2 regions of the Nocardioides sp. JQ2195 genome follow, and region 2 is predicted to be linked to the other one. Evidence: predicted binding sites of a transcription regulator. Region 2 holds the regulator's gene; the other holds the start of a gene.

The links. Region 2 encodes LexA, which represses DNA repair genes until DNA is damaged. Its sites were predicted from a motif close to TCGAACANNTGTTCGA; they were not measured.
Region 1: a site for LexA is predicted at 6,411-6,426, ahead of ncot_RS03305 (alpha-ketoglutarate-dependent dioxygenase AlkB). Genes of this name have one in related genera too.

Annotation. Positions count from the first base shown of each region.
Region 1 covers NZ_CP050902.1:698,340-713,426, reverse strand. The annotation lists gene ncot_RS03330 (DNA repair helicase XPB) at 1-1,365, shown strand, start outside; gene ncot_RS03325 (copper homeostasis protein CutC) at 1,426-2,103, opposite strand; gene ncot_RS03320 (GntR family transcriptional regulator) at 2,214-2,933, opposite strand; gene ncot_RS03315 (FtsX-like permease family protein) at 3,013-5,556, opposite strand; gene ncot_RS03310 (ABC transporter ATP-binding protein) at 5,563-6,315, opposite strand; gene ncot_RS03305 (alpha-ketoglutarate-dependent dioxygenase AlkB) at 6,449-7,168, shown strand; gene ncot_RS03300 (SRPBCC family protein) at 7,324-8,097, opposite strand; gene ncot_RS03295 (xanthine dehydrogenase family protein subunit M) at 8,103-8,957, opposite strand; gene ncot_RS03290 (xanthine dehydrogenase family protein molybdopterin-binding subunit) at 8,954-11,434, opposite strand; gene ncot_RS03285 ((2Fe-2S)-binding protein) at 11,431-11,901, opposite strand; gene ncot_RS03280 (transcriptional regulator) at 12,064-13,317, opposite strand; gene ncot_RS03275 (XdhC/CoxI family protein) at 13,522-14,649, opposite strand; gene ncot_RS03270 (VWA domain-containing protein) at 14,642-15,087, opposite strand, start outside.
Region 2 covers NZ_CP050902.1:3,419,750-3,434,836, reverse strand. The annotation lists gene hflX (GTPase HflX) at 1-893, shown strand, start outside; gene ncot_RS16280 (SGNH/GDSL hydrolase family protein) at 938-1,633, shown strand; gene secD (protein translocase subunit SecD) at 1,747-4,023, shown strand; gene ncot_RS16270 (ATP-dependent DNA helicase) at 4,282-6,261, shown strand; gene ncot_RS16265 (hypothetical protein) at 6,308-7,708, opposite strand; gene lexA (transcriptional repressor LexA) at 7,772-8,488, opposite strand; gene ncot_RS16255 (LysM peptidoglycan-binding domain-containing protein) at 8,694-9,104, opposite strand; gene ncot_RS16250 (ABC transporter ATP-binding protein) at 9,635-11,383, opposite strand; gene ncot_RS16245 (ABC transporter ATP-binding protein) at 11,380-13,152, opposite strand; gene ncot_RS16240 (hypothetical protein) at 13,333-14,055, shown strand; gene ncot_RS16235 (hypothetical protein) at 14,278-15,087, opposite strand, start outside.

The DNA.
Region 1 (15,087 bases), 1.4 Mb from region 2:
GGGCTGGTGCTCTCCTCCAACGACCGCCCGGTGCTCGAGGAGGTGCTCCGCGCCAAGAAGATCAAGGGCATGATCGGCGAGCGGATCGGCACCAGCGATTCCGTCGAGGACGGCGACAGCGTGGTCGTGCACGGCTCCGAACGCGGCAACCTCAAGCAGGCCCTGCTCAAGCTCGGCTGGCCGGCCGAGGACTTCGCCGGGTATGTCGACGGCGAGGCCCATCCGATCGCGCTGCGCGAGGAGGGTTGGGGCCTGCGCCCCTATCAGGCCGAGGCAGCCGAGTCCTTCTGGCACGGTGGCTCCGGGGTCGTCGTGCTCCCCTGTGGCGCGGGCAAGACCATCGTCGGCGCGGCCGCGATGGGCCATGCCCGGGCAACCACGCTGATCCTGGTCACCAACACCGTCTCCGCGCGGCAGTGGAAGGACGAACTGGTCCGGCGCACGACGCTGACCGAGGACGAGATCGGCGAGTACTCCGGCGCCGTCAAGGAGATCCGGCCGGTCACCATCGCGACCTATCAGGTGCTCACGCTGAAGCGGAAGGGCGCCTATCCCCACCTCGAGCTTCTCGACGCGCGCGACTGGGGGCTGATCGTCTATGACGAGGTGCACCTGTTGCCGGCGCCGATCTTCCGGATGACCGCCGACCTGCAGGCTCGTCGTCGACTGGGGCTGACCGCGACGCTGGTGCGTGAGGACGGCCGCGAGGGTGACGTGTTCTCCCTGATCGGCCCGAAGCGCTTCGATGCGCCGTGGAAGGACATCGAGTCTCAGGGCTACATCGCGCCGGCCGACTGTGTCGAGGTGCGGGTGACGCTGCCGTCTGCGGAGCGCATGGCGTACGCCGTCGCGGAGCCCGAGGAGCGCTATCGCCTCGCCGCCTGCACGCACCACAAGATCGACGTCGTCCGACAGCTGGTCGAGCAGCACTCCGGCCAACCCACGTTGGTGATCGGGCAGTACATCGACCAGCTCGACGAGCTGGCCGCCGCGCTCGATGCCCCGGTGATCAAGGGCGAGACGACGGTGCGCGAGCGGCAACGCCTCTTCGACGCCTTCCGCTCCGGGGAGATCGACCTGCTGGTGGTCTCGAAGGTGGCGAACTTCTCCATCGACCTGCCCTCGGCCGAGGTGGCGATCCAGGTCTCCGGCTCGTTCGGCTCGCGCCAGGAGGAGGCCCAGCGGCTGGGCCGGCTGCTGCGGCCGAAGTCGGAGGGCAAGTCGGCGCACTTCTACACGATCGTCTCCCGCGACACCGTCGATGCCGACTTCGCGCAGAACCGGCAGCGGTTCCTCGCCGAGCAGGGCTATGCCTACCGCATCGTCGACGCCGACGACCTCTCCTCCACCCCCGACAGCCCCTGACGTCTCGATCCTCCGCGGGAAACAGTCCCTGACGTCTCGGTCCGCGGCAGAACGTGCCCGTCAGGAATCGAGCAGCAGCCGCCAGGAGCGGACGTGGCCGGAGTCGACGTACGCCTTGTAGGACGCACCGGGACGAGCCTGCACGCCGACGTGGAACTGGCCGATGCCGGCCCGCGCCAGCCACGGCACCTGCTCCGGCAGCAGGTCGGTGCCGGGCAGCATCAGGGCTGCCGCACGTTCGTCGCCCTGCGCGGTGGCCAGCAGGTCGTCGTAGCCGACGCCCAGCCCGCGCGGCGACCCCGAAGCGTGTACGGCGTCGAGTCCCGGGAGCTTGAGCAGGTCCCGCCAGGCGCGGCGACTGTCGAGACAGGAGTCGATGGCGTGGTGGAACGTCCACGGCACACCGGGCAGCCTGCCGGCGAGCTCGCGACACGTCGCGACGTCGACCTCGAGGTCGGCGTCGAGGAATCCGAAGGCCACACCCTGCGCACCGAGTGCGACGTACTCCTCGGCCAGTCCGACCAGGCGGGTGAACTCGCCGCCGTTTGTGGTGAACGAGTCGTTGAGCCGGAGCATGACGCGCACCGGGACCTGCGCGACACGCAACACCGCGGAGGTCGCGGCCAGGTCGGGCGAGAGCCCCTCGTTCCCGGTGAGGAACATCCGGTCAGCGCCGCCCTCCTCGGCTCCGGGGACGTCACGCTCGCTGCGGATCGCGACTTCGAGGAGAACGCTCATGGGGGCAGCCTAGACGCCCGCACTCGTGCGGCGGTGCTGACGAAAACGCGTGTCACAGCGCGTGTTGAGCGAGAGGACCACGCGTTGCTCGCGGGAAGGGGGAAGGCAGGTCAGCCGTGGGAGAACTGCACCCAGAGCGTGAACCGGTCGGCTCGATAGGTCGAGCGGGAGACCTCGATGACCTTGTCGTCGCGCAGTGCGCGACGCTCGATGCGCATCACCGGCGATCCGGGCTCGATCGACAGCACGGCCGCCTCCTGCGCAGAGGCCAGGTCGGCGCGCACCGAGTCCTCGGCCCAGGTGGGACGCAGGCCGCGCTCGTCCAGGTCGGCGTAGAGGCTGGTGGGCATCGCGGTCTCGAGGAAGCCGGGCAGCAGCACCTCGGAGAGGTAGGCGTTCTCCAGGCACATGGTCTCCCCGTCGGCACGACGCAGCCGCTGCCAGTGGATGACCGAGTCGCCCTCGGTGATCCGCAGGGCACGCGCCACTCCCGGCCCGGCCTTCTCCTGGCGCAGCACCAACGTCTGCGACTCCGGGAGCAGACCACGGTCGTGCATCTCGTCAGTGAAGCTGCGCAGCTCTCCGACGCGCGTCGGCGGCCGCATCACGAACGTGCCCTTGCCGGGCATCCGCTCCAGCAGGCCTTCGGCGACCAGTGCCTCGATGGCTTGGCGCACCGTCATCCTGGCCACGCCGAAGCGCTGCACGAGCTCACGTTCCGAGGGAGCGGGAGCTCCGACGGGCAGCCCGGTGATCACGTCGCGGACGTATTCGCGCACCGCGACGTGCTTGAGCTGCGTTGCCCGTCTCGCCGGGATGACCGGATTCACGTCCGGAGTGTAGGCAGCCGCACCCCCCGCTCATCCCCGGATTGCGCCAAAGATGGCCCGAGTGGGCTAGACATGCTGGCTATTCGGTTGCGATGGCCTTGAGCACGTCGAGGCGCGCCGCACGCCGAGCCGGGAAGACCGCGGCGAGCACGCCCAGCACCGCCGAGGCCAGCACGAAGATCGCCAGCATCCCCCAGGGGATCGAGAGCTCGGTGAGCCCTTGGTCCTCCAGGGCCCAGACCAGGGTCGAGCCGAAGACCACACCCATCACCATGCCGAGCAGCGCCCCGAAGACCGCGACCACCACCGACTCGAGTCGGATCATGGTGCGCAGCTGACGCCGACTGAGCCCGACGGCCCGGAGCAGGCCGACCTCGCGGGTGCGCTCGATCACCGACAGGCTCAGCGTGTTGACCACCCCCAGGATCGCGATGATCACCGACAGCCCGAGCAGGCCGTAGATCATGTAGAGGAACTGGTTGATCTGGGTCTTCTGCTCGTCGGCGAACCCCTCCGGGTCCTTGACGGTGACGGTGGGCAGGTCCTCGGTGATGCGCTCGATTCCGGCCTCCAGGTCCGCGGTCTCGGCGTCGTCCTTCTTGGTCACGAAGACCATCGAGTCGAGCGGCACCATCCCGCCCTTGACGAAGGTGTCGGGCGTGACCATGTAGTTGCCGGGAACGACGCCGCCGTCGAGGAAGGTGGCGACCACCTTCAGCGTGACCTCGCCGGCCTGGAACTCGAGGGTGACAGGGTCACCGATGTCGAGCCCCAGGTTCTCGGCCTGGTTCGCGGAGATCGCCACGGTGCCGGGCTGGAGGTCGTCGAGGCTCCCGGACGCAACGGGCACGCGGAAGGCGAACCTCAGGTCCTCGGCCTTCACCGCAACGGCGTAGACCACCTTCCCGTCGACCTTCGGGAATGCCTGGCGCAGGGCCGCGACGCCCGCCACGGTCGGCAGCTTGCGGATCTGGCGGGCCACGTCGGGAGAGAAGGGCTGGCCGACCGCGTTGGAGACGATGAACTGCGAGGTCAGCGACTTGCCGATGGTCGCGTCGGTCGAGGCTGAGGCCGACGAGCCGAAGATCGACATCATCGACATGAGGGCCAGCCCGATCATCAGCGCACTGGCGGTGGCACCGGTTCGCCGCGGGTTGCGCAGGGTGTTCTGCGCGGCGAGGTTGCCGACACTTCCGAAGATCCGGCGGTAGGCCACGGCGAAGAGGCTCAGGAGGGGCCGACCGAGCAGCGCACTCATCAGCGCCACCCCGATCAGGATGAACAGGATGCCCGCGCCGATCAGGACCAGGCCGGTGGTGCCGGATCCGGCGAGGCCGCCGATCATGCCGCCCGCGCCGAGCACGACGAGCACGGCGCCGGCGATCATCCGCTTGCGCAGGGTCGCCTCGGGCAGGGCGACGTCGTCGCGCAGGGCGGCCATCGGCGGGATCCGCGAAGCGCGTACGGCGGGGAGCACCGCCGCGATCGTGGTGACGACCAGACCGACCGCGTAGGACCAGAAGATGGTCCAACCGCTGACCGGGAACTCGGCTCCCCCGAGATCGAGCCCGAAGCGGCCGAAGAGGAACCTGAGGAGGAGCGCGAGCAGGTAGCCCAGCCCGAGGCCGACGGTCGAGCCGACCAGGCCGACCACCAGCGCCTCGGTGATCACCGACCGGTTGACCTGGCCGCGGGACGCGCCGAGGGCGCGGAGCAGGGCGAGCTCGCGGCTGCGCTGGGCGACCAGGATCGAGAAGGTGTTGATGATCAGGAAGATGCCGACCACCAGGGCGACACCCGCGAAGACGAGCAGGAAGGTCTTGAGGAAGCCCATGATCTCGTCGAGGCTGGCCTTGTTCTTCTTCACGGACTCGTCGCCGGTGCGGGCCACGACGTCCTTCGGCAACACCTCCTGAGCGGCCGCGGCGAGCTCCTCCTGGGAGACACCATCGGCTGCGTTGAGGGAGATCGAGGTGTAGACGTCCTTGCCACCGAAGAACGTGTCCTGCAGGAACTTCGTGTCGAAGACCGTGAGGGTGGCGCCGTTGAGCCCACCCGAGCCGAACTCGACGAGACCGGTCAGCTTGACCTTCATCGTCGGCGGCGTGCCGCTGGTGGCGAGGGTGACGGTGTCACCGACCTCGTAGCCGGCCTTCTCGGCGGCGTCGACGTCGATCGCCACCTCGTTGGGCCCGTCGGGCAGCTCTCCCTCAGCCGTGACCAGGATCGGCTTGCCGGTCAGGGAGGTGGCGGTGGTCGGGTTGAAGGCGAGGCCGGGTGGCCCGTTGCCGCCGACGACCTTGCCGTTCTCACCGATGATGTAGATCGACTGCAGGGCGTTCTGCGGGTGCACCGACTCGACCTCGGGCAGTGCCTCGAGGTCGTCGACCACGCTGGCCGGCATCGTGCGGTTGTCCTGGGCCGAGTCGAAGTCACCGGCCCCGGCGAAGCCGATCTCGACGTCGGCGGTCGATCCCTCGATGATGTCGTCGAACGCACCGCCCATGGCATCGGTGAAGATCATCGTGCCGGCGACGAACGCGACGCCCAGCACGATGGCGAAGCCGGAGAGCATCAACCTGACCTTGCGGGCCAGGAGGTTGCGCCAGGTGACCTTGAGCATCGGCGCTCAGACCCCGAGCTCGCGCGCGGTGAGGTCAGCCATCTTGTCGAGGATCGCCTCGCGGTCGGGGTGGCGCAGCTCGTCGACGATGCGACCGTCGGCGAGGAAGACCACCCGGTCGGTGTACGCCGCGGCGACGGGGTCGTGGGTGACCATCACGATGGTCTGGCCGTGCTGGTCCACGCTGTCGCGCAGGAGGGTGAGCACCTCGGCGCCGGACCTGGAGTCCAGGTTGCCGGTGGGCTCGTCGGCGAACACGATGCTCGGCCGGCTGGCCAGGGCGCGGGCCACCGCCACGCGTTGCTGCTGACCACCGGAGAGCTCGCTGGGCTTGTGCTTGAGCCGGCTGCCGAGGTCGACGGTGGAGATCACCGTGTCGTACCACTCCTGGTCGGGCTTGCGGCCGGCGATCGCCATCGGCAGCTTGATGTTCTCGTCGGCGGTCAGCGTCGGCACCAGGTTGAAGGACTGGAAGACGAAGCCGATCTCGTCGCGTCGCAGCCGGGTGAGCTGCTTGTCGTTCATGTCGGTGAGCTCGTGCTCCCCGATGTGCACGGTGCCGCCGTCTGCCGTGTCCAGGGCCGCACAACAGTGCATCAGCGTCGACTTGCCCGACCCGCTGGGCCCCATCACCGCGGTGAACTCCCCCGCACCGATCTCGAGCGTGACGTCGTCGAGGGCACGCACGGTCGCTTGTCCGGTGCCGTAGGTCTTGGTGAGGTTCGCAACGCGTGCCGCGGGCGCGGCGTCGGTGGTCATGGGCACCAACCTAGAGGATCGCGCCGACAGCCGAACATGGATCTGTGCGGAGTTCAGGGTTGGTTCCGGGACACCCCTGACACCCCGAGAACTGTTCGAACGGTTGTTCGATCAATCTGTTATCGTCGGCTCCATGAGCGTCGAGTTCCAGGCCAACCTCTTCGACGTCGCCCCCGCGCCCGAGGTCGGCTCGCTCGCGCCCACTCGGCGTACGCCGCTGGCCACACCCGGCGGCCGGGCAGCTTGGGTCGACGTACGCCCCAACTGGATCACCGGCGCCGACGAGGTCTTCGCCCGCCTGGTCGCCGACGTGCCGTGGCGTGCGGAGCGCCGCGAGATGTGGGACCAGGTGGTCGACGTGCCACGGCTCCTCCACACGTACGCCGCGGGCGAGGCCCTGCCGCACCCGACTCTGGTCGAGGCCCGCGAGGCCCTCAGCAACCACTACCTGCCGGAGTTGGAGGAGCCGTTCGTCAGCGCCGGCTGCTGCTACTACCGCGACGGGCGCGACTCGGTGGCATGGCACGGCGACACCATCGGTCGCGGCCGTCACGAGGACACCATGGTCGCGATCGTCTCGTTCGGCGACCCGCGTCGCCTGGCCCTGCGTCCGCGGCGTGAGGCCGCTGCGGGCCGGAAGCCGACCCGCGACCGTGAGACGGCGACCGAGCGGCAAGGGCGCCACACGAGCAGTCCACGGGGTGGCGGGGAGTCGATCTCGTTCACCATGGGCCACGGCGACCTGCTGGTGATGGGCGGCTCCTGCCAACGCACCTGGGAGCACTGTGTCCCGAAGACGGCCCGATCGGGCCCGCGCATCTCGGTGCAGTTCCGTCCGCTCAACGTCTTCTGAGATCGGGGTCGGCGTTCACTCCGACTCGGGACGACGATGCGCGCGATCCACTGTCACCAGGTGACTGCAAATCGCGCGTGAAGGTGGACCGGCGAGATGGTCGAACAGTTGATCCCTCGCTGCGACGAGGCGACCTCCGCGGGCGGGGCGGGAAGTCAGCGGCGGCGGGCGATCCACACGATCAGCGCGAGGACGCCCAGTGCCGCGGCCAGCTGCTTGCCGTAGGTCTTCAGCAGGATCGGCACCACCGTCGCACCCAGGTCGAGGGCGTCGTCCTGACCGGGTGGTGGCGAGGCACTGCCTGATGGGGCACTGCCTGATGGGGCACTGGCCGGTGGGGCACTGCCTGATGGGGCACTGGCCGGCGGTGCGGACGAGGGTCCGGCATCCGGGTCACCATCCGGTCCGGACACTGCCGCCGCACCCGTCGGCACCGAGGCCGGAGTGGCCTCGGCGTCCTCGGGTTCCGAGGCAGCTTCGGGCTCTCCCCCGACCTTGGTCTTGAGGCACTCCACGAACTGGCCGAGCAGCTTGTCGCTGATGTCCTGGATGACACCGCGGCCGAACTGCGCCGGCTTGCCGGTGATGCTCAGGTCGGTGACCACCTTGACGCTGGTCTCGGTCGGGCTGGTCTCGGTGATCGTGGCGACCACGTCGGCGCCGGCGGTGCCGTTGCCGCGCTTGTCCTTGCCCTTGGCCTCGATCTTCATGATGCCGGCGGCCTCGTCCTTCTCGGTGAAGGAGCCGGAGCCGTTGTAGACCAGCGCGATCGGGCCGAGCTTGACCTTGCACGACCCGGTGAACGTGTCGCCCTCGACGGACGACACCGTGGCACCCGGGAAGCACCCGGCCACCGACTCGAGGTCGTTGAGCGCAGCCCAGGTCTCGGCCTTGGTCGCGGGAACGGTGAACTCGTGCGTCAGGTCCACCGACCTCACGCCCCCGCAGCAGCGAGCACGGCTCGTCGGGTCAGCACGGTCGCCAGGTGCTTGCGGTAGTCGGCGTCGCCGTTGAGGTCGGAGGGCGGGTTGGTGCCCTCGGCGGCGGCCGCCGCTGCCCGGCGTACGGCCTCGTCGGTGGCGGGTTGGCCGACCAGCGCCTGCTCCACGGCGGTCGCCCGCAACGGGATCGAGCCCATGTTGGTCAGGCCGACGCGGGCCTCGGAGATGGTGCCGCCGTCGGTCTTCACGGTCGCTGCGACCGCGACGATCGGCCACTGGTGGGCCACCCGCACGAACTTCTCGTAGTGGGCGCCCCAGCCGGTGTGCTTCGGGATGCGCACCGAGGTGAGGATCTCGTCCTCGGCGATCGCGGTGGTCATGAAGTCCTCGAAGAAGTCGGCCGCCGAGACCCGGCGCTCTCCCCCGCTCCCGGTGATCACGAACTCCGCGTCGAGGGCCAGTGCCGGCGCACCGAGGTCGCCGGCCGGGTCGGCGTGGGCCAGCGCCCCACCGAACGTGCCGCGGTGGCGGACCTGGGCATCGGCGAGGTGCTCGATCGCCTTGGCTACCAGCGTCGCGTGCTCGGCCACGAGCGGGTCGTTGCCGACGTCGGTGTGCGTGGTCATCGCCCCGATCACCAGGGCGTCGCCGTCCTCGCTGACGCCGCGCAACGACTCGATGCGCCCCAGGTCGATGACGAGCTCGGGTGCGTTGAGCCGCATCCGCAGCACCGGCAGCAGGCTCTGACCGCCAGCGATGATCTTCGCGTCGTCACCGTGCTCGGCCAGGGCCGCCAGGGCCTCCTCCACCGTGGTGGGCGCCAGGTAGTCGAACTGTGCGGGAATCATTCACTTGCTCCGTCCGTGCGGTCTGCCGTGCCCTCGTCACCCGAGGCCGGATCGAAGTGGGGCTTGGCTGCCTCCGTGGTCGGCTCGCCGCCGCCACTGTGGTGGATCGCCTTCCACACCCGTTCGGGCGTGCAGGGCATGCGTACGTCGTTGACACCGAACTTGCGGATCGCGTCGACGACGGCATTGACCACCGCCGGCGTCGACGCGATCGTGCCCGCCTCGCCAACCCCCTTGGTTCCGAGTGTGTTCGTCAGCGCCGGTGTGGTCGTGTGGTCGATGTCGAAGCTGATCGTGTCGGCCGCGGTCGGCACCAGATAGTCGACGAACGACGCCGAGACCAGCGTGCCGTTGTCGTCGTACACCGCCTCCTCCCACAGCGCCTGAGCAATGCCCTGCACCAGCCCGCCGTGCACCTGACCGGCCACGATCAGCGGGTTGATCACGTTGCCGATGTCGTCGACGCAGGTGTATTTGCGCATCTTCACGGCGCCGGTCTCGGTGTCGACCTCCATCGCACACAGGTGGGTGCCGTGCGGATAGTTGAAGTTCACCGGGTCGTAGGTCGCGTCGCTGTCGAGGCTCGGCTCCACACCGTCGGGCAGGTTGTGCGCCGCGAAGGTCGCCAACGCCACCTCGGCCATCGCCAGGCCCTGGTCGGTGCCGCGGACACCGAAGCGGCCGGCCTTGAACTCGATGTCGTCGGGCGAGGCCTCGAGCAGGTGCGCCGCGATCGGCTTCGCCTTCTCGATCACCTTGTCCGCCGCCCTGACCAACGCCTCACCGCCGACCACGAGCGAGCGCGAGCCATAGGTGTCGAGGCCCTTCGGCGCCACCATCGTGTCGCCGTGGAGCACCTCGACATCTTCGAAGGGTACGCCGAGCCGGTCGGCCACGATCTGGCTGAAGGCCGTTTCGTGGCCCTGCCCGTGAGCACTCGCACCGGTGATCACCTCGACCTTGCCGGTGGCCAACATCCGCACCGTTGCGTGCTCCCAGCCACCGGCGCCGTAGTCGAGACTGCCGAGCACCCGTGACGGAGCGAGACCGCACATCTCGGTGAAGGTGGAGACACCGATGCCCAACTGGACGGGGTCGTTGCTCTCGCGTCGTTGCTGCTGCTCGGCGCGGAGTTCGTCGTACCCGAAGTTCTCCTTGGCCTTCGCGGTCGCTGCCTCATAGTTGCCGGAGTCGTATTCGAGGCCGGCCACGGTGGTGAACGGGAACTCCTCGTGCTTGATCCAGTTCTTCTCGCGGATCTCGAGCGGGTCGACACCGAGCTCGGCGGCCAGCTCGGTCATCATCCGCTCGATGCCGAAGGTCGCCTCCGGTCGGCCGGCGCCGCGGTAGGCGTCGGTCCAGGCCTTGTTGGTCAGCACCGTCTGCACGGAGAAGTGGTACGCCGGGAACTTGTAGATCGCGTTGAACATGAACGCGCCGAGCACGGGTACGCCGCCACCGATCAGGCTGACGTGTGAGCCGAGGTCGGCCGTCAGCTCGACCTTGAAGCCGGTGACGGTGCCGTCCTTCTCGGCACTCAGGGTGAGCTTCTGCCACTGGTCGCGGCCGTGGTGGGCGGCCATCATCGACTCGGAGCGGGTCTCGGTGAACTTGATCGGCTTGCCCAGCCGGCGGGCCATCACCATCGTGATGAACTCCTCCGGCGTGGTCTGCAGCTTGCCCCCGAAACCACCACCGACATCAGGCGCGATCACGCGCACCTTCGACTCGGAGACACCGAGCACCGCGGCCAGCAGGAACCGCAGGATGTGCGGGATCTGGGTGGCGCTCCACATCGTGATCTGCTCGCCGGTCGGGTCGACCACCGTGGAGCGGGGCTCCATGAACGCGGGGATCAGCCGCTGTTGGCGGAACTCGCGCTCGATGACGATGCCGTCGCCGTCCCTGGCTTTCTGGATGGCCTCGTCGACGTTGCCACCGGTGCCAGCGTCGCCGGAGTCGAAGACCCACTTGGCCGACTTGTTGGTGCCGAGGTCGGGGTGCGCGAGGGTGGTGTCGTTGGCCGCCTCCTTGAGGTCGAGGGCCGCGGGGAGCTCCTCGTAGTCGACGTCGACCAGCTCGGCCGCATCCCTCGCCTCGGCGGCACTCCTGGCCACCACGACGGCCACGATCTCGCCGGCGAAGGTGGCCCGGTCGATCGCGACGGGCGGGTGCGCAGGCGCGACCTGGTCGGGTGTGATCGGCCAGGCGTTCGGCAAGCTCCCCTGTTCCTCACCGAGATCCTTGCCGGTCACCACGGTCACCACGTTGGGGGCCTTCTTGGCCTCCTCCGTGTCGATGCTGGTGATCTTCGCGTGGGCGAACGGGCTGCGCACCATGGCCAGGTGGAGCATGCCCGGGAGGGTGATGTTGTCGGTCCAGCGGGTGCGGCCGGTGATCAGGCGCTGGTCCTCCTTGCGCCGTCGGTCCCTGCCGATCTCGAGCTGCTCGCTGGGAGCATCCTGTGTGGCGGTCACTTGTTGACCTCCTGCCCGGAAGCGGTCTGCACCGCGCGAACGATGTTGTGGTAGCCGGTGCACCGGCACAGGTTGCCCTCGAGCCCCTGCCGGATCTGTTGCTCGTCGGGCTTCGGGTTGTCGTTGAGCAGGTCGATCGACTGCATCACCATGCCCGGCGTGCAGAAACCGCACTGCAGGGCGTGGCACTCGTGGAAGGCGGCCTGCATCGGGTGCAGCTCACCGTCCTGGGCGAGGCCCTCGATGGTGGTCACCTCGTGACCGTCGGCCTGCACCGCCAGCACGTTGCACGACTTCACGCTGCGCCCGTCGAGGTGGACCGTGCAGGCGCCGCAGTTGCTGGTGTCGCACCCGATCACGGTGCCGGTCTTCCCGAGCTTCTCCCGCAGGTACTGCACCAGCAGCATCCGCGGCTCGACCTCGTCGGAGACCTTCGCCCCGTCGACGGTGACTTCGATCCTGGTCATGGACGACTCCTCGCAGGCGTGAACGCTGTGACGCCGCTCACGTTAGGGCTGCGAGGTTGGCGAATGGTTGGCCACGCACCAAATTCCGGATAGTCCCCAACGTCTCACAGGTGAAATGGCTGTTCGGACCTGCGAGACGTTGGGGACTATCGAGGAAATGGCTCAGCGGGAGGCGGCGGCGAGCCGTCCCCTGAGCAAGGGCTTCAGGGGGTGCGGCGACTCCCCCAACCGGGCCAGGCACGCCTCCACGACCTCGGTGTCGTACGGCGCCAGCTCGGTGTAGCGGGCCACGGCTGCGGGGACCGGATCGCCCAGCAACGCCTCCCGCACAGCGACGGCCAGGTAGTCGGCGTACTCGCCCAGCCCGGGGGAATCGGTGCCGGGGAGCAGGTCACCGCCGTACGCGGCGACGGCCTCGCGCACCCGCCCCTGGCGCAGGCAGCACACGACCGTCTCGACGTCGGTCTGCACCGGCAGCGTCAGCCGGTAGGGACGCGAGGCGAGCTGGCCGCCGACCGCGTGCCGCAGGTGGGAGACCTCGGCCTTGAGCGTCGACGGGCTGATCGACTGGTCGCCGTAGAGGAGTGCGTGCAGCTGGTCGAGGTTGAGGCCTTCGGGGTGGAGGGTGAGCAGGGCCAGGATCTCGGTCTGGCGACGGTTCAGCAGCAGCCGTTCGCCGTCGAGGCGCACGTCGGCCGAGCCGAGCAAGCGCAGGTCGAGGCCACACTCGGACGACGTCCGGGCGCCGGGCACGACCAGCGTGGACGACTGCCGGGGAACCACCTGGGCCATCGCCGACTCGATCAGCCGCGCCATCATCCGCGCCGTCGCCAAGCCGATCGGGTGGGAGCGGTCCCACGTCGTCGACAGGTCGATCACGCCCAGCTGCTCCCCGGTGGCCGGGTTGTGCACCGGGGCCGCCCAGCACACCCAGTTGTGCACGATCGGGGCGTAGTGCTCGGCGCTGAACACCATCGAGGGGGCACCGGTGTGCAGCGCGAGGGCGAGCGCGTTCGTCCCGACACTCGACTCGTCCCACTTGCCCCCGGCCACGAAGTTCACCGACTCGGCCTTGTGTCGCATCACGCGTCCGCCGTACGTCCAGAGGATGCGGGTCTCCGGGTCGGTCACCGCAAGCACGAGGTCGCCGTCATCGGCCGTACGCCGCAGCTCGTCCTCGACCTGCTCGACCGCCCGCTGGAGCGGTGAGCCCGCCCAGTAGGCGGCGGTGTCGGACTCGTCGGCCAGCGGAGCCTCGGTCACGTCGGGGGTGAGCACGGCGCCAGAACGCACCCACGAGTGGAGGATCTCCGGACGCACGAACCGCTCGGCCCGGTCGCCCTGCTCGACGAAGGCCGTCCACGCGCGCACGGCATCGAGCCTGCGGGTGTGCAGTTCGTGGCGATCGACGGACATCGGCTCTCCTGGCGGTCTGTCGCCACCGTAGCCCAGGCACGGGCAGGCGTCAGCCGTTCCGGACCCTGCACTTGTGCGGTGCTGCTGTCACCTCACGGGTGACTGGTCGCTCGTGACGTGGCACGGACACCGCGTTACTCGGAAGCGGCAGGACGGGGCGGGGGCGGGCGGGGGCGGAGCGGCGGCGGGGGCGGGGGCGGGCGGTCAGGCGTCGTGGTGGTGGATGGTGCCGTCGGTCTCGGCCAGGCGTTGGCCGCTCCCGCCCCAGGTGAACGAGATGATCTCGGCAGCCACGCTGATCGCGGTCTCCTCCGGCGTGCGCGCCCCGAGGTCGAGCCCGATCGGGCTGGAGAGCCGGTCCAGCTCCTCCGCGGTGAGGCCCGCCTCCTTCAACCGGTCCATCCGGTCGTCGTGGGTACGCCGCGAGCCCATCGCCCCGACGTACCCGACCTCGGGCAGCCGCAGCGCAACCTCGAGGAGCGGTACGTCGAACTTGGGGTCGTGGGTGAGCACGCAGAGCACGGTGCGGTTGTCGATCCGGCCACCCTCCTGCTCGGCGGCCAGGTAGCGGTGCGGCCAGTCCACGACGACCTCGTCGGCCTCGGGGAACCGCGTGTTGGTGGCGAAGACGGGACGGGCATCGCAGACCGTCACGTGGTAGCCGAGGAAGCTGCCGACCCGGGCCACGGCGGCGGCGAAGTCGATCGCACCGAAGACCAGCATGCGTGGCTTGGGCGCGAACGCCCAGACGAAGACCCGCATGCCCTCACCACGACGTTCCCCGTCGGGGCCATAGGTGAGTGTGCCGCTGTGCCCCGAGGCGAGCAGGCCGAGCGCGTCGTCACGCACCGCGTCGTCGGCCCGCCGGCTGCCGAGGGAGACGCTCGACTGCTCGCCGGGGTGGATCAGCATCCGGCGGCCGAGCCACGCAGGATCGGGATGCTCGACGACGGTGGCCACCGCCACCGGCCGCCCGGCCTCGAGGTCCTCGGCGATCGCACCCAGCTCGGGGAAGGTCTCCTGGTTCACCTTCTCGACGTAGACGTCGAGGATCCCGCCGCAGGTCAGGCCGACCGCGAACGCGTCGTCGTCCGAGATGCCGTAGCGCTGCAGGACGGGCGTGCCGGCCTCGCCGACCTCGGTCGCGAGCTCGTAGACCGCGCCCTCGACGCAGCCGCCGGACACCGATCCGACCGCGGTTCCCTGCGGGCCGACCAGCATCGACGCGCCCGCAGGACGGGGCGCCGAGCGGAACGTCGCGACCACGGTGCCCATCCCGACCGTCTCGCCGGCCCGCCACCACTCCAACAGCTCCGGGAGCACCTCACGCATGCGCCACCACCTCCACCAGCTCGTCGTACGTCGCCAGCGTGTGGCCGGCGAGGAAGTCATCGAGGTGCGGCAACGCGGCAGCGATGCCCTGCTGCACCGGCACGTAGCCGTCCTTGCCGCGGTGGGGGTTCACCCACACCACCCGGTGCGCGAGCCGCTGGAGCCGGGCCATCTGCTCGCCGAGCAGGGCGGCGTCACCGCGTTCCCACCCGTCGCTGCACAGCACGACCACCGAGCCGCGGGCCAGTCCACGCGCGCCCCACCGGTCCAGGAAGACCCGCATCACCTCACCGAGGCGGGTGCCACCCGACCAGTCAGGCACGGTCTCACCGGCGGCGATCAACGCCCGGTCCGGGTCGCGCTGCCGCAGGGCGCGCGTGACGTGGGTGAGCCTGGTGCCGAGGGTGAACACCTCCACGTGGCGCCCGTCGTCGGCGG
Region 2 (15,087 bases):
CGCAGCTGCAGTACATGAAGCAGCGACTGCGTGGCTGGGGTGGCAACCTCTCCCGGCAGGCAGGTGGCCGCGCGGCCGGCGGCGAGGGCATCGGTGGCCGCGGCCCCGGTGAGACCAAGATCGAGACCGACCGGCGCCGGATCAACACCAAGATCGCCAAGCTCCGTCGCGAGCTCAAGGCGATGAAGGGCACCCGCGACACCAAGCGCGCCGAGCGCCAGCGCAACGCGATCCCGTCGGTGGCGATCGCCGGCTACACCAACGCCGGCAAGTCGTCGCTGCTCAACCGGCTCACCGACGCCGGGGTGCTGGTGGAGGACTCGCTGTTCGCGACGCTCGACCCGACCACCCGGCGTACGACGACCTCGGACGGCCGGATCTACACGATGAGCGACACGGTCGGCTTCGTCCGCCACCTGCCGCACCAGCTCGTCGAGGCATTCCGCTCGACGCTGGAGGAGGTCGCCGACTCCGACCTGATCCTGCACGTCGTCGACGGGTCGCACCCCGATCCCGAGGGCCAGATCGCGGCCGTGCGCGAGGTGTTCGCCGAGATCGAGGCGAGCAAGGTCCCCGAGCTGATCGTGGTCAACAAGGCCGACGCGGCCGACCCGATGGTGCTGGCCCGGCTCCGGGCCCGCGAACCGCACTCGGTCGTGGTCAGCGCGAAGACCGGGGAGGGCATCCGCGAGGCGCTGGCGCTGATCGAGTCCGAGCTGCCCCGGCCGAGCGTCGCGTTCAGCGCGTTGCTGCCGTATGAGCGCGGAGACCTGATCAACAAGCTGCACCAGCAGGGCGAGATCGAGTCCCTGGAGCACACCGCCGAGGGCAGTCTCGTCAAGGGCCGGGCCCACGAGGGGCTGGCCGGCGAGCTGGCGGCGTACGCCGTCTGAACAAAAGGGCCACGACGTGGGCGTGGCTGGGGGACAATTGAGGCGTGGGGGAGTTCGTGGTCCGGGGTTCGAGGCTGCGCTGGGCGACGCGCGTGGTCGCGTTGGTCGCGATGGCGTCGTTGCTGGCGTTGTCGTACGCCGCGTTCGAGCGCGCCACGAGTGAGGACGTCTCCAAGTGCGAGCGCTTCTCGCTCGCCTCGCAGGCGCGCGAGGCCGTGGTCACCGGCACCGGGCAGCGGGTCGTGGTGATCGGCGACTCCTACTCCGCCGGACTCGGCCTCGACGACCCGGCCCGCTCGTGGCCACGTGAGCTGAACGGCGAGGTGCACGTCCACGGCTTCTCCGGCTCCGGGTTCAGCGCCCACGCCAGCACCTGCGGAAACGTCTCCTACGCCGATCGCGCGGCCCGCGCGGTCCGGGACGGAGCCGACCTCGTCGTGGTCCAGGGCGGCCTGAACGACGTGCGCTCCAGCGACGCCGCGATCCGCGCCGGCGTACGCCGGGTGCTGGCGCAGCTGCAGGGCCTCGAGGTGGTCGTGGTCGGCCCGGTCCCGGCCCCGTCGCGGATGCCCGCAGCCGCCCACGTCGACAAGGTGCTGGCCCGGGAGATGAGCGCCGCCGGGGTCCGCTACCTGTCGATGATCGACCTCGACCTCGACTACCTCGACGGCGATCTCCACCTCACCCCGCAGGGCCACCGCGAGCTCGGTGCCGCGGTGGCGGACGCCCTGGCCGGCTGATTCCCCGCTCGGGCCCGGAGCCCGGGGGCAGCCGTGGTCGCAGAAGGTAACGGATTCATTTCGGCTGGATCCCGATTCGTGGTGACTTGGAGGTGTGGGGGAAGATGTCGCTCATGTCACGTGGCGCATTCATCCGACTCCTGCTTGTCCTCGGTCTCCTCGCCGGATGTGTGGCCATCGCCATGAACGTCAAGCCCCGGCTGGGGCTCGACCTGCGCGGTGGAACGCAGATCATGTTGCAGGCCGAGAGCACGGACCGGGTCGAGGCGAATGCTGAGTCGGTCGATCGTGCGATCGAGATCCTCCGTGGTCGAGTCGACGCCCTCGGTGTCTCCGAGCCGACCCTGACCCGCGTCGGTGAGGACCGCATCCTGGTCGAGCTCCCCGACCTCCAGGACCCGTCCCGTGCGGTCGAGGCGATCGGCAAGACCGCCCAGCTGAGCGTGCACCCGGTGGTGGCCGCGGCCGCGTCCAAGGACGCGAAGCCCACCAAGCCCGGTGACGAGATCCTCCAGGACACCGACTCCGGCCAGTTCCTCGAGCTGGCCCCGGCCCAGCTGACCGGTGAGGACATCGAGGGCGCCGACGCCGGCACCCGGCAGGACGGGGTCGGCTGGCAGGTGGCGGTCGACTTCACCGGCAAGGGCAACGACGCGTTCGGTGACCTGAGCGCCAAGGCGGCCTGCGCCACGGGCGACGCCAACCGCATCGCGATCGTCCTCGACAAGGAGATCATCTCCTCGCCGACGGTCGACGTGTCCTGTGGTGGTCGCATCGACAACGGCACCAGCATCACCGGCAGCTTCAGCGAGAGCGAGGCCAAGGACCTGGCCATCCTGATCGAGGGCGGCGCCCTGCCGATCCCGGTCAAGATCATCTCGCAGAGCACCGTGGGCCCGACCCTCGGTGACGCCGCCATCAAGTCCTCCGCCGAGGCCGGCGTCATCGGCCTGATCATCACCGGCCTCTTCATCATCATCGTCTACCGCTTCGTGGGCTTCCTCGCCGCGATCGCGCTGACCTCCTACGCCGTCCTCTCCTACGCGATGCTGCTGGCCCTGGGGTCCACGCTGACCCTCCCGGGCCTGGCCGGCTTCGTGCTCGCCATCGGTCTGGCCATCGACGCCAACGTGCTGGTCTTCGAGAGAGCGAGGGAGGAGTATGCCGAGAACCCGAAGGCCGGCATGCGCCGTGCCCTCCAGATCGGGTTCAACAAGGCGTGGACAGCGATCATCGACTCCAACGTCACCACGCTGCTGGCTGCCCTGCTGCTGTTCCTGCTGGCCTCCGGGTCGGTCAAGGGCTTCGGTGTCACGTTGGCGATCGGTGTCATCGCGTCGATGATCTCCGCGCTGGTGATCGCCCGCGTGCTCACCGAGATCGGCGTGACCACCAAGTTCGTGGCCAAGCGTCCCCAGATCACCGGTCTGGCCAACGTCGGCCGGGCACGCACCTGGTTGACCAAGAAGAACCCGAACATCATGGACAAGGGCAAGCTCTGGCTCGGCATCTCGGGTGCCGCCCTGATCCTCGCGCTGGTCGGCATCTTCGGCCACGGCCTCAACTACGGCCTCGAGTTCACCGGTGGTCGCTCGCTCGAGTACACCACCCAGAAGGCGATCACGGCCGACAAGGCGCGTGACGTGGTCTCCGGCGTCGGCCTGCCCGAGGCCGTCGTGCAGATCGTCAAGGGCAGCGACGACGTCGAGCGGGTCTCGATCCGCGCCGGCGACATCTCCGACGCCCAGAAGGCGGAGATTGAGGAGGGGCTGGCCAACGAGGCCGGCAAGACCACGCAGTACAGCGACGACACGGTTGCGGCCAGCCTGGGCCAGGAGCTGAAGGAGAAGGCGCTCTGGGCGTTCATCATCGCCCTGATCGCGCAGATGATCTATCTGGCCTTCCGGTTCCACTGGACCTTCGCCGTGTCGGCCGTGGGTGCGATGTTCCACGACGTGATCATCGTGACCGGCATCTTCGCGTGGCTCGACAAGCCCATCGACGGCATCTTCCTCGCCTCGGCGCTGACCATCGTCGGTCTGTCGGTCAACGACACCGTGGTCGTCTTCGACCGGATTCGAGAACGCTGGCAGGGAACCCGGACCGGTACCTTCTCCGAGGTCAGCAACACCGCCTGCATCGAGACGATGCCGCGCACCATCAACACCGGTCTCGGCGCCATGTTCATCCTGGCCGCGCTCGCGTTCCTCGGTGGCGACTCGCTGCAGGACTTCGCGATCGCGCTGCTGCTGGGCCTGATCATCGGTACCTACTCCTCGGTGTTCTCCGCGACCCCGGCGCTGATCTACCTGCAGAAGCTCTCGCCGTTCTCGCGGGAGAAGAAGCAGAAGAAGGAGCGCAACCCGGAGGACTCGGGCGCCGTCGTCTGATCCCGGCTCGCTGCGCGCGTCGCGTCGTACGCCGGCACCTGGGCGCGTCGTACGCCGGCACGTGCGCGCGTCGTGCGTCGGCTCGTGGGTGGTGCTGGTGTCACTCCGCACGTGACCAGTCGCTGGTGGAGTGACACGGACGCCGCGTCGCACGCGCGAGGACACCCGGGACTGCACCCGGGGCGACAGCGGGTGTCCGTGGTGGCGGCTAGGGTTTCGGGGTGCCGGCAAGCCCGATGGATGCGACTGGAGTGAGCGATGACTGAAGCAGCCGAGACCACCAAGGTGGCCGCGCTGCTGGGCGAGGCGGTCGAGGCCCTGGGTGGGCAGGAACGTCCCGGCCAGGTCCAGATGGCCGACGCGGTGGCCCGGGCGATGACCGACGACGAGCACCTGCTCGTCCAGGCCGGCACCGGCACCGGCAAGTCGCTGGCCTACCTCGTGCCCAGCCTGATGCACGACAAGCGCGTGGTCGTCGCGACGGCGACCCTCGCCCTCCAGCACCAGCTCGTCGAGCGCGACATCCCACGCCTGGTCGATGCGCTCAAGGCCAAGCCCGGGATCGACACGTCCTTCGCCGTGCTCAAGGGCCGCTCCAACTACGCCTGCCTCCACCGGGTGCGTGAGGGCGCGCCCGACGACCAAGGGGCACTGGTGGAGCTGCCCAGCGGTTCCATGGGCGCCGAGGTGCTCAAGCTGCGCGAGTGGGCCGAGAAGGAGTCCGAGACCGGCGGCACCGGTGAGAAGGACAACGCGCCCCGCCACACCGAGAAGGTCTGGCGGCAGGTCTCCGTCAGCCACCGCGAGTGCCTGAGCAAGGCCAAGTGCCCCTTCGGGGAGGAGTGCTTCGCCGAGCGCGCTCGCGAGAAGGCGGCGGAGTCACAGCTGATCGTCACCAACCACAGCCTGTTGGCCATCGACGCCATCGAGGGCGTCCCGATGATCCCGGAGTACGACGTCGTCGTGGTCGACGAGGCGCACGAGGTGACCGCCCGGATCACCCAGGCGGCCACCGACGAGCTGAGCGTGGGCGACCTGGAGCGCGCCGCGCGCCGGGCCCAGCGCTACGTCGAGGGTGACGAGGCCAACGACCTCGACGATGCTGCCGGCAGCCTCCAGGACGCCATCGCCCGCACCGAGCCCGGTCGCATCGACCGCATCGACGAGCAGCTCGCTGATGCGCTGGTGCTCGTGCGCGACGCCGCCCGGGCCTGCCTCAGTGCCATCCCCAAGGACTCCGGGGAGGAGGGCGACCCCGGCAAGAACCAGGCCAAGGGAGGAGTGCAGGAGGTCTTCACCACCGCCGAGCGGATGGCCGCCGACCTCGACTCCGACGTGCTCTGGCGCAACGACCGCGACCCCTCGCGCGGCGGCCCGCAGCTGTGCGTGGCGCCGCTCCAGGTGTGGGGCCCGATGCGCGACAAGCTGCTGAGCGACAAGACGGTGGTCTTCACCTCGGCGACCCTGATGCTCGGGGGCGACTTCAGCACGGTCGCCTCGTCCCTCGGGCTCAAGGCCGACGAGCGCATCGCGACCACAGAGACCTCGCCCCGCACCGAGGACGTGCTGCCCTGGCGTGGCATCGACGTCGGCTCGCCGTTCAACTACGGCCAGCAGGCGATCCTCTACGTCGCCCGGCACCTGCCCCCGCCGGGTCGTGACGGACTGGTGAGGGCGCAGCTCGACGAGATCGTCGACCTCGTCGACGCCGCCGACGGGCGCACCCTCGGCCTGTTCTCGAGCAAACGGGCCGCCGAGGCCGCCGCGGAGGAGGTGCGCAAGCGTCTGCCCCACCTGACTACGCTCGCCCAGGGTGAGGCCCAGCTGGCGGAGCTGCAGAAGCAGTTCGTCGCCGATCCGCACACCTGCCTGTTCGGCACGCTCAGTCTCTGGCAGGGCCTCGACGTGCCGGGGGAGACCTGCCAGCTGGTGCTGATCGACCGAATCCCGTTCCCGCGTCCCGACGACCCGCTGATGTCGGCGCGCCAGAAGGCAGCCGACCGTTCAGGCGGCAACGGGTTCATGCAGGTCGCGGCCACCCACGCCGCGTTGCTGCTGGCCCAGGGCACCGGCCGACTGATCCGGACCACCGCTGACCGAGGCGTGGTCGCGGTGCTCGACCCCCGCCTGGTGACGGCTCGCTACGGCAACTTCCTCAAGGCCAGCCTGCCCCCGATGTGGACGACCGCCGACCCCCAGGTGGCGCGCAACGCGCTCAAGCGGCTCGCGGCCGGCTGACCGGGACGCGCCGCGGGCCAGCTCGCGACCCGGTGGCGCGCCCGGCTCAGCCGCCGCAGCGGGAGTCGAGCGTCACCCGGTAGCTGCCGAGGCTGGCGTAGTCGCTGTAGCCCGTCGTCCTCGGGTCGCGGGCTCCGACGCCGTCGATCCGGACGAAGTAGACCCCGGCCCGGCGCTTGCCGGCGTACGTCGCGTCGAGACCGCGCGCCTCGCCGGAGGCGGACGACAGCGGGTTGCGCCGCGCGAGCACCCGGCCGGCCCTGTTGGTCAGGGTCAGGCGGATGTCGAGGTTGGGACTCTCCCCGGCATTGCGGGCGCGCACCGTGAGCTTGGCCCGGCAGGTGGTCCTGATCCGGAAGACGTCGGTGTCGCTGCCCCTGCTGATCACACCCCGCGCGGCCTGCCCAGCACGCAGCCTGGTGGCGCTCCCGGAGCGACCGCCGTGGTCGTCGCGGACCCGCGGAGCACCGTTGGAGGCAATGACGGAGAGGTCGTTCTCGCGGTTGTCGGCGTGAGCGTACTCTCCGCGGCTCCACTGGGTGAGCTGGCGGTTCGACGAGCCCATCAACGGCGCCCAGATGCCGTGGCCGCTCGCGTAGGGACTCCTGCGCGTGCCGTCGTGGGAGAGGCCGAGAGTGTGGCCGGCTTCGTGGGAGACGACGTCGGCGATCCGGCGGGGCTGGTTGTTGACCTCCCGGGGGAACACCCAGAAGTCGCGCAAGCGGTTGGCCCGGGACCGATCGAAGATGTCGACGAACGCCACGCCACCACAGCCGGGGCCACCGCAGACCCGTTTGCGCACCGAGTTGGAGCTGGTGATCACGGCACGTACGCCGAACCGCTTGTCGCCGCTGCCGGAGCGGGTGATGTCCCCGGCGGAGGGACGCTCCGTGGTGACGTCGACGGCGAACGGCGCGTAGTCCTCGGCCGCGCGCTTCCACGCGGACTGGATGGCACGCAGCTCACCGGAGCTGAACCCGGAGCGCCCGTCGGTGTCGAAGGCGGGGGCCTTGATGCAGTCGCCGGGACCGGTCCAGCCACTGTCGCAGACCCGCTCGCCGTTGAAGTCGAGATAGATGGTGCGTTTGCCGCCGGGACGGCTGTGCAGCTCGAACGTCTGGGACAGGGGTGCCGAGGCCCGCGCGACGTGCTCGGACACCGTGGACTCGGCCTGCTCGAAGGTGTCCTGGTGCAACAGTCGGCCGTTGCGCACGCGGGCCGTGGAGTCGGACTCGAGGAGCTCGGTCAGCTCCGGGATCGTCTGGTCCACCGTGTCGGCCACCCGGTCCACGACCTGGCCGTCGAGGTGTTGGCCCGCGGCCGAGACCACGTCGTCGGAGCGGTCGGCACCGCCGCGGTCAGCACTGGTCCGGTCAGCGTGGGCCGGGCTGGTGGACAGCCCGGCGGCCACGAGCGTGAGGACAGCAAGGGTGGAGGTGCGAAGCATGAGCGGATTCTGTCACGCCCTTGCCGCCTCGACGCAGTTGACGACTCACGCCCCGCGCGGGGCTCACACCCGCCGCAGGACCGCGGTGACGATGCCGAGGATGCTGGCGTTGCTGCCGTCGATCGGCTCGTAGGCATCGTTGTGGGGCATCAGCCAGACTTCGCCGTCGCGCCGCTGCAGGGTCTTCACGGTGGCTTCGCCGTCGATCAACGCGGCCACGATCTCGCCGTTGCGGGCGGTCTGCTCCTGACGGACCACGACGTAGTCGCCGTTGCAGATGGCGGCGTCGATCATCGAGTCACCGGAGACCTCGAGCAGGAACAGGGTGCCCTCACCGACGAGCGTCTTCGGCAGCGGGAAGATCTCCTCGACACGCTCCTCGGCCAGGATCGGGCCGCCGGCCGCGATCCGGCCAACGACGGGGACGTAGGTGGCGGACGGCATCGCGTCGCCGATGCCGGTCTCGTCGATGACGGACTCACCGGCCGACCCGACGGCGCGGCCCGGGGCCATCGTCTCGGGCAGGAACACCTGGATCGCGCGGGGACGGTTGGGGTCGCGCTTGATGAAGCCCTTGGCCTCGAGGACCTTGAGCTGGTGGGAGACCGAGGAGGAGCTGGTCAGGCCGACCGTCTCGCCGATCTCGCGCATGCTCGGCGGGTAGCCCTTGCGCTCGAGGGAGTCGCTGATGCTGTTCAGGATGCGCTGCTGGCGCGGGGTCAGGCCCGTCGCGTCGGGAGGCCCGTCGGGGAGTTCGGCGACCTTGTCGTTTCGTGCCATCGGCGTGCCTTCCGCAGTCCTGTCCGGGTGGATTTCCAACGTAGCCTCAATCGCCCTCGGGTTCAAACACCTGTTCGAACGTGTCGCGGGTTCAGGTGCGAGCTGGGTTCGGGCGTGCGAAGGGCGGGGTGGCCGGTTGTCGGCGCCCCGCCCTTCGTCTTCCCCATCCGCAGGCCGGGGTCGAGGCGACCTGCGGAAATCTGTGTCAGCTGATCGGCACGAAGATGGTCTGGCCGGTCATCAGCATCGAGGAGTCGAGCGCGTTGAGCTGCTTGATCTCGTGCACCATGTCACGCACCTCGCCGTCCCCGGCCAGGTCGCCCGCGATGCTCCACAACGTGTCGCCGGACTCGACCACGACTGCCCGGGTCGGCTGGTCGACGCCGGCGTGGTTGGTGGCCGTCGATGCGTTGGCCAGGAGAAGGGCGGCGCCCATGACCACCAGCAGTGCCGCGATGAAGATGACCACGCGGCCGCGCCGGGTGAGGCGGAGCTGGCGCTGGCCGACCTTGCCTTGGCTGGTCTGGCGCTGGCCGACCTGGATCGTGCTGACCTGGCGCTGGCCGACCGGGATCGTGCTGGTCTGGCTGGCGGGGCTGAGGGTCATGGTGCTCATCGAGACCTCCGGGGGAAGTGGGTGGTCGGTGCTGAGCGAATGTCTAACGGTGACCACCGACAACGGCCTCCGGGGAAGCTGTGGAGCTGTCGGGATCGATCAGACTTTCGATCGAACACATGTACGAAGTTAGATCATGTGTTCGAACAAGGCAAGGATTTCCTCGAACAAAGATTCGACGTGTCGTGCGGCGGGTGGACGGGACCGGGAGAGCGCCGTATCCCCACGGCTGTCCGCGGGGAGCCTTCGGCTGCCCAGCGAGGCGCAGACGGCGTCGGCACCGTCCTCTTCGCCGCCGCCCTGTGACGCACGGTGATGAGCGGCCTGTCCGTCTCGAAGGGCTCCGGGTGGGCGGTCGCCCGCGGACTGGCCGCGGTGGACCAATTGGTCCACGGCGGCCAGTGCGGAACGCGTTGCTGTTGGGCCGGGGCGTCAGGGCCCGGCGCTCGGCCACGGTGCCCTCATGGCCGCAGCCCTGGACGTCCCCGACGGAGCCCGGTGAGGCGCGCCGTGGTGCCGACCGACTCGGCTCAGCTGCCCGACCAGGCAGCCCACAGCTCGGCGTACCGACCGCCGGAGCGCAACAGCTCGTCGTGGCTGCCCTCCTCGACCACGCGGCCCTCGTGCATGACCAGCACCCGGTCCGCCGACTCCGACTGGGTCAGCCGGTGCGCGACCACGAGGGCGCCGCGGCCCTCGGTGACGGCCAGTGCGGCCCGTTCGAGGTCGCGGGCGCCGGCAGAGCCCGCCTCGGCGGTGGCCTCGTCGAGCACGACGAACCACGGGTCGGCGAGCGCGATCCGGGCCAGGGCGAGGTGCTGGGCCTGGGCCGGGGTCAGCGGGTGGGCGCCGCCACCGATGACGGTGTCGAGGCCGTCGGGCAGCGCCTCGACCCACCCGAGGGCCGAGACGGTCTCGAGCGCCGCCCGGACAGCGTCGTCGGTGGCGTCGGCGGCGACCAGGGTCACCGCGTCGCGCACGGTGCCGGCGAAGACGTAGAAGTCCTGGTTGATCAACGAGACCCGCTGGCGCAGGACGCTGCTGGGCAGCTCCGCCAATGAGGTGCCGGCCAGGTCCACACGTCCGGACGTCGGCGGCAGGACGCCGGCCGCGATCGCGCCGAGTGTCGTCTTGCCGGCCCCGGTGGCACCGACGAGAGCGACCCGCTCGCCCGGTGCGATGGTGACCGCGACCGAGGAGAGCACCGGGCGCCCCTCGACGTACGCGTGGTCGATGCCGGCGAGTGTCAGTGGCCCCGGAGCGGCCGGCAGCGAACCCGGCCGGGCAGGCGGAGGGGGCAGCAGCGAGACGCCGGCCAGGCGGGAGAGCGAGGCGCCGGTCGACTGCACCGAGTCAAAGATGTAGAGCAGCGCGTTGATCGGGTTGAAGAGTCGGTGGAAGTAGAGCGCGGCGGCGGTCACCGCGCCCACCGTGGTGGAGTCGGCGCGCACCAGCAGGAAACCGGTGGTCAGCACCAGCAGCAGCCCGATCAGCTCGGCGCGGTTGGAGCGTGCGCCGAAGCGGGTGAGCAGCCTGAACACGGTGACGGAGATGGTGCGGGCCTCGTCGGAGCGGTCCTCGATGGTGGCCACCTGGTCGGCCGACATCCCGAAGGCGCGCACGGTGGGTGCACCCTGCAGCCCGCTGACCATGGCCTGGGCGCGCTCGCCCTGGGCCACGCGTTCGCGCGCGTAGTAGGGGCCCGACTTCGGGAGGTACCAGCGCAGTCCCATCACGTAGAACGGCAGCGCCCCCAAGCCGGCCAGGCCCAGACGCCAGTCGAGCGCGAAGAGGCCGGCGGCGGTGAAGGCCACGAGCACCAGCGAGTTCACCAGCGTCGGCACGATCTCGGTGAGCGAGCTGGCGACGGTGCGGGCGTCGTCCCCGACGCGGGAGAGCAGGTCGCCGGTGCCGGCTGCCTCGACGCGGGCCGAGTCCAGGGCGAGTGCCTTGTCGAGCACGTCCTCGCGCAGCTCGGCCAGAGCGGGCTCGCCGGCGCGGGCGAGGAAGGCGACGGAGGCCCAGGTGAACAACCCGCCTCCCACGGCTGCGACGCCGATGACGACGGCGGCCGTGGTGAGCTCGCGCGCCGGGGCGCCCTCGATGACCAGGTCGACGATGTGCCCGAGCATCCACGGCGCCACCAAGGCGCAGAGGCCGGCCAGCACGAACGAGACGATCGATGCCACCAGCGGCAACCGGTGACGGGCGACCAGGCGCCAGGCGAGCCCGGCCGTCTCCTGGCGCGTGGCGATGGGGAGGAGGTGGCGCGTGCTCATCGCAGCACCACCTCGGCGTACGTCGGGTCGGCGGCGAGCTCGTGGTGGGTGCCCTCGCCGGTGACGCCGGCGTCGGTGATCAGCAAGACCCGGTCGCACTGCGCGAGGAGGGCGGGGGAGGAGGTGACCAGCCACGTCGTACGCCGCCCCGCGGCGTCGCTGCGCAGCTCGCGGATGCCTGCTGCGATGCGGTGCTCGGTGACCGCATCGACGGCGGTGGTGGGGTCGTGCAGCACGAGCAGGGGCGCGTCCGTGGCGAGGGCGCGGGCCAGCGCGATGCGTTGGCGCTGGCCTCCGGAGAAGGTGGCGCCGTCGGGGGTGACCGGTTGGTCGAGGCCTTCGGGGACGAGCGAGACCACGTCGGCGCAGGCCGACGCGTCGAGCAGTCGGTCCAGCTCCGCGGGGGCGAGCGTGGAGGTCGGGTCGATGTTGCTGCGCAGGGTGCCCTCGAAGAGGTCGACGTGGTGCGGGCTGACCAGCAGGTGCTCGTTGCGGGCGGCGAGGGACAGCTCGTCCAGCGGCAGGCCGCCCAGGGTGAGGTCGCCGGAGACAGGGGACGACGAGCCGCTCACGAGCGCCATCAGTGAAGCGGCAGCCGCCGGGTCGGTGACCGCGATGCCGAGGATCTCGCCGGGGCGAGAGTCCAGGCTGACCCGGTTGAGGCCGGGAGCCGTGACGGAGGTGAGTCGCAGTCCTGCCCCCGAGTGCGGGTGCGCGTCGCCGACCGGCACCAGGTGCGGGGTGTGCAGGAACACCACGATCCGGCGGGCGGAGGCGTGGGCCCGTGCGGTGTGGGCGGAGATGTCGCCGAGCATGCCGAGGGGCTCGGCCAGGAACTGGGTCAGGCCGACCACGGCGATCAGCTCGCCGATGCTGATGTCACCGGAGAGTGCCCGGTGCCCGGCGACCACAGCGACGGCCGCGAGGAACAGTCCCGAGAGGCCCTGGGTGAGGCCGGCCATCGCGCCGTACGTCGACGTGCTCCGCACGGATGCGTCGCGGGCCCGTCCGCTGAGTGCTCGGTAGCGGGACCCGGCGACCGACTCGGCACCGATTCCCTTGAGAACGCGCAGGCCGCGGATCAGGTCGGTGGCGACGCCGGTCGCCTCGGCGACCGTGGACTGCTGGTGCTCGGTGTGCCGGGAGATCGCGGGGGTGATCGCCTGGGTCAGCGCGAGCACCATCGGGACGCCGACGAGCACCACGAGGCCGAGCGTCAGGTCCAGGGTGAGGAGGTACCACGACGCTCCGGCCAGCGAGATGACCGCGGCGACCGTGAAGCCCATGGAGCGGATGAACTGCCCGACGAGCTCGGCGTCGGCAGTGGCCAGCGAGAGTGTCTCGCCGGGGCGCAGGGACGTCCTGGCTCCGCGCGGGTGCAGCGCGTGCGCCGCGATCTCGACGCGGGTCCGGTGCATCTCCTGCTGCATGACGCTGAACCCGATCTGTGCGCCGAACCGGTAGCCGTAGGAGAGGAAGCCGAAGAGCGCGCAGAGGGCGAGTCCCCAGACGACCATCTCGCGGACCTCGCCGGTGGCGACCGCGCGATCGATGATCAGGCCGATCATCACCGGCACCAGGGTCTCGCAGGCCTGCCAGAGGCTGAGCAGACCGAAGCTGGCGACCAGGCGAGCCTTGTTGCGGGCCAGCCCGCGTCGCAGGAGGGCCCAGGCGCTGGCCGGTGGCGTGGAAGTTCCAGGCGTTCCGGGGGGTGCGTGGACTCGCTCGGGCGGGGCGACCGTTGGCCGCGCGGGGGAAGGTGGAACCACCGAGTTAGGTTAACCTAACTGGATCTTCCGCGGTCACCGGGCGAGGCGCTTGCGTCGTGGGGTGTGGTCAGCGGGCGAGGCGTTTGCCTTTGTGGGGTGCGGTCATCGGGCGCTGCGCGGGGCCTCGTGGCGTGCGGTCACCGGGCGATGCGCTTGCCCTTGTAGCGCGCGGACGGCACCTTGGGCACCTCGGCCGTGTCGCCGGACAGCAGGTTGTGTCCGACCTGGTTGCCCGCTGCGCTGTTGTTGCTGGATGCGCTGTGGTTGCTGGATGCACTGTTGTTGCCGGATGCGCTGTGGTGGCCCTGGGGCGGGGTGTCCCGACTCGGGTCGGGACCGGGTGTGGTGCGCGGTTCCGGGACGGCGGCCGGCGTGATGCTGCCCGAGGTGCCGGGGCTGGTGGTCGCCGAGCTCGGCGAACCGCTGGCGGTGCCGGCGCTCGGTGTGCTGCTGGCGCTGCTGGCGGTGCCGGTGCCGGCGCTCGGCGTGCTGCTGGCGCTGCCGGTGCCCGTGGTGCTCGGCGCGCTGCTCGCGGTGTTCGGGATGTTGCTGGTGCTCGAGCCCGCGCTGGCAGTGGTGCTGCTCACGTGCGAGCCCGCGCTGGCAGTGGTGCTGCTCACGTGCGAGCCCGCGCTGGCAGTGGTGTCGCTCGCGCTGGTGCTGCTCGTACCTGCGCTCGAGACGGTCGTGGGCCTCGTGGGGCTCGGCGCGCGCGTCCCTCTGCCGTCCGGACCGGTCGGGGCGGTGATGATGCCGGTCGCGCGCAGGAGTCGGCCGATCAGGATCATCCCGACGAACAGGCAGGCAGCGGCGCCCAGGCAGGCCAGGCCGAGGAAGGTCCAGGCCCCCGACTCGCCGCCACGCGCCGAGCGCCCGAAGTCGATCGCGGCGAACACGAGATAGCCCCACGCGACCACGCAGACGGTGATCGCCAGGCACAGGAGCAGGGCAGACCGACTCGGGAGCGACCGCTTCTTTGGCCCCCGCCGAGATCCTGCTCTTTTTCCGGCCCCCTGCTTTGCCACGATGGCCATTGTGTCAGGCCGCTACGAATGGCGGGCGGGGTCAGCGAAAATGTGGCCCGCACGACACCCTGGCTTGGGCCACGGCCGACAGTGGAGGATTTCACGCACTGTCTGCGTGAAATCCTCCACTGTCCGGCGGCTGCGCGCGCAGGAGTAGGCCGACCGCGCAGTCGGCACCGCACGAACGGGGTCGGCCGGTCCAGCCGCGAGCCCACAGGATCCGCACGAGGGCCGCGGCGAGACGGCAGGGATCGAGCACCTGGTGCCAGCGGGCTCGCACGGTGACCCGCTGGTCGATGAGCGCATCGATGTCTCGGTCGAGGTCCTGGCCTGCATCGTCGGACCACTCGTGGCCCAGGCGACCGTCGAGCTCGACGATCACGGCGTACTTCTCGTAGTCGGCGTCGCGGAAGACCACTCCGCGCTCCCGGCGCTCCCGGCGTTGCCGGCGTGCGGTGGGCAGGCCGTGCCTGCGCTCGACGTCGACCAGGTAGCGCTGCTCGAGCGCCGAGAAGGCTCCCGATGACACGTCCGCGAGCAGGCGGAGCAACAGCTTGCGATGCCGCATCCGTGGGCGGAGCTCGAGCGCGACCAGCAGGCGCTGGGCTGTGGTTCGCCGGGACTGGACGGCATCCGACAGCACTCCGACGGCAGCGGCCTCGTCAGGCGCACGTGAGGCGACCTCGAGCACCGCGTGCTCGAGGCGCACGCGCGGCGGGCTGAGGTGCAGGAGCGCCAGGTCGTCGAAGTTTCGTGAGCGAGTGAGGCGCACACCCGCCACCCGGTCGGGTCGACGGTGCGCCTCCACCATCACGTCGACCCCGACGCCCGGGATCATGGTCGCGCCCCGGCGCCGACCGGTGGGCGCGTCACCGGTCGGCCCGAGTGCGTCGAAGGCCGTCGGACCCGG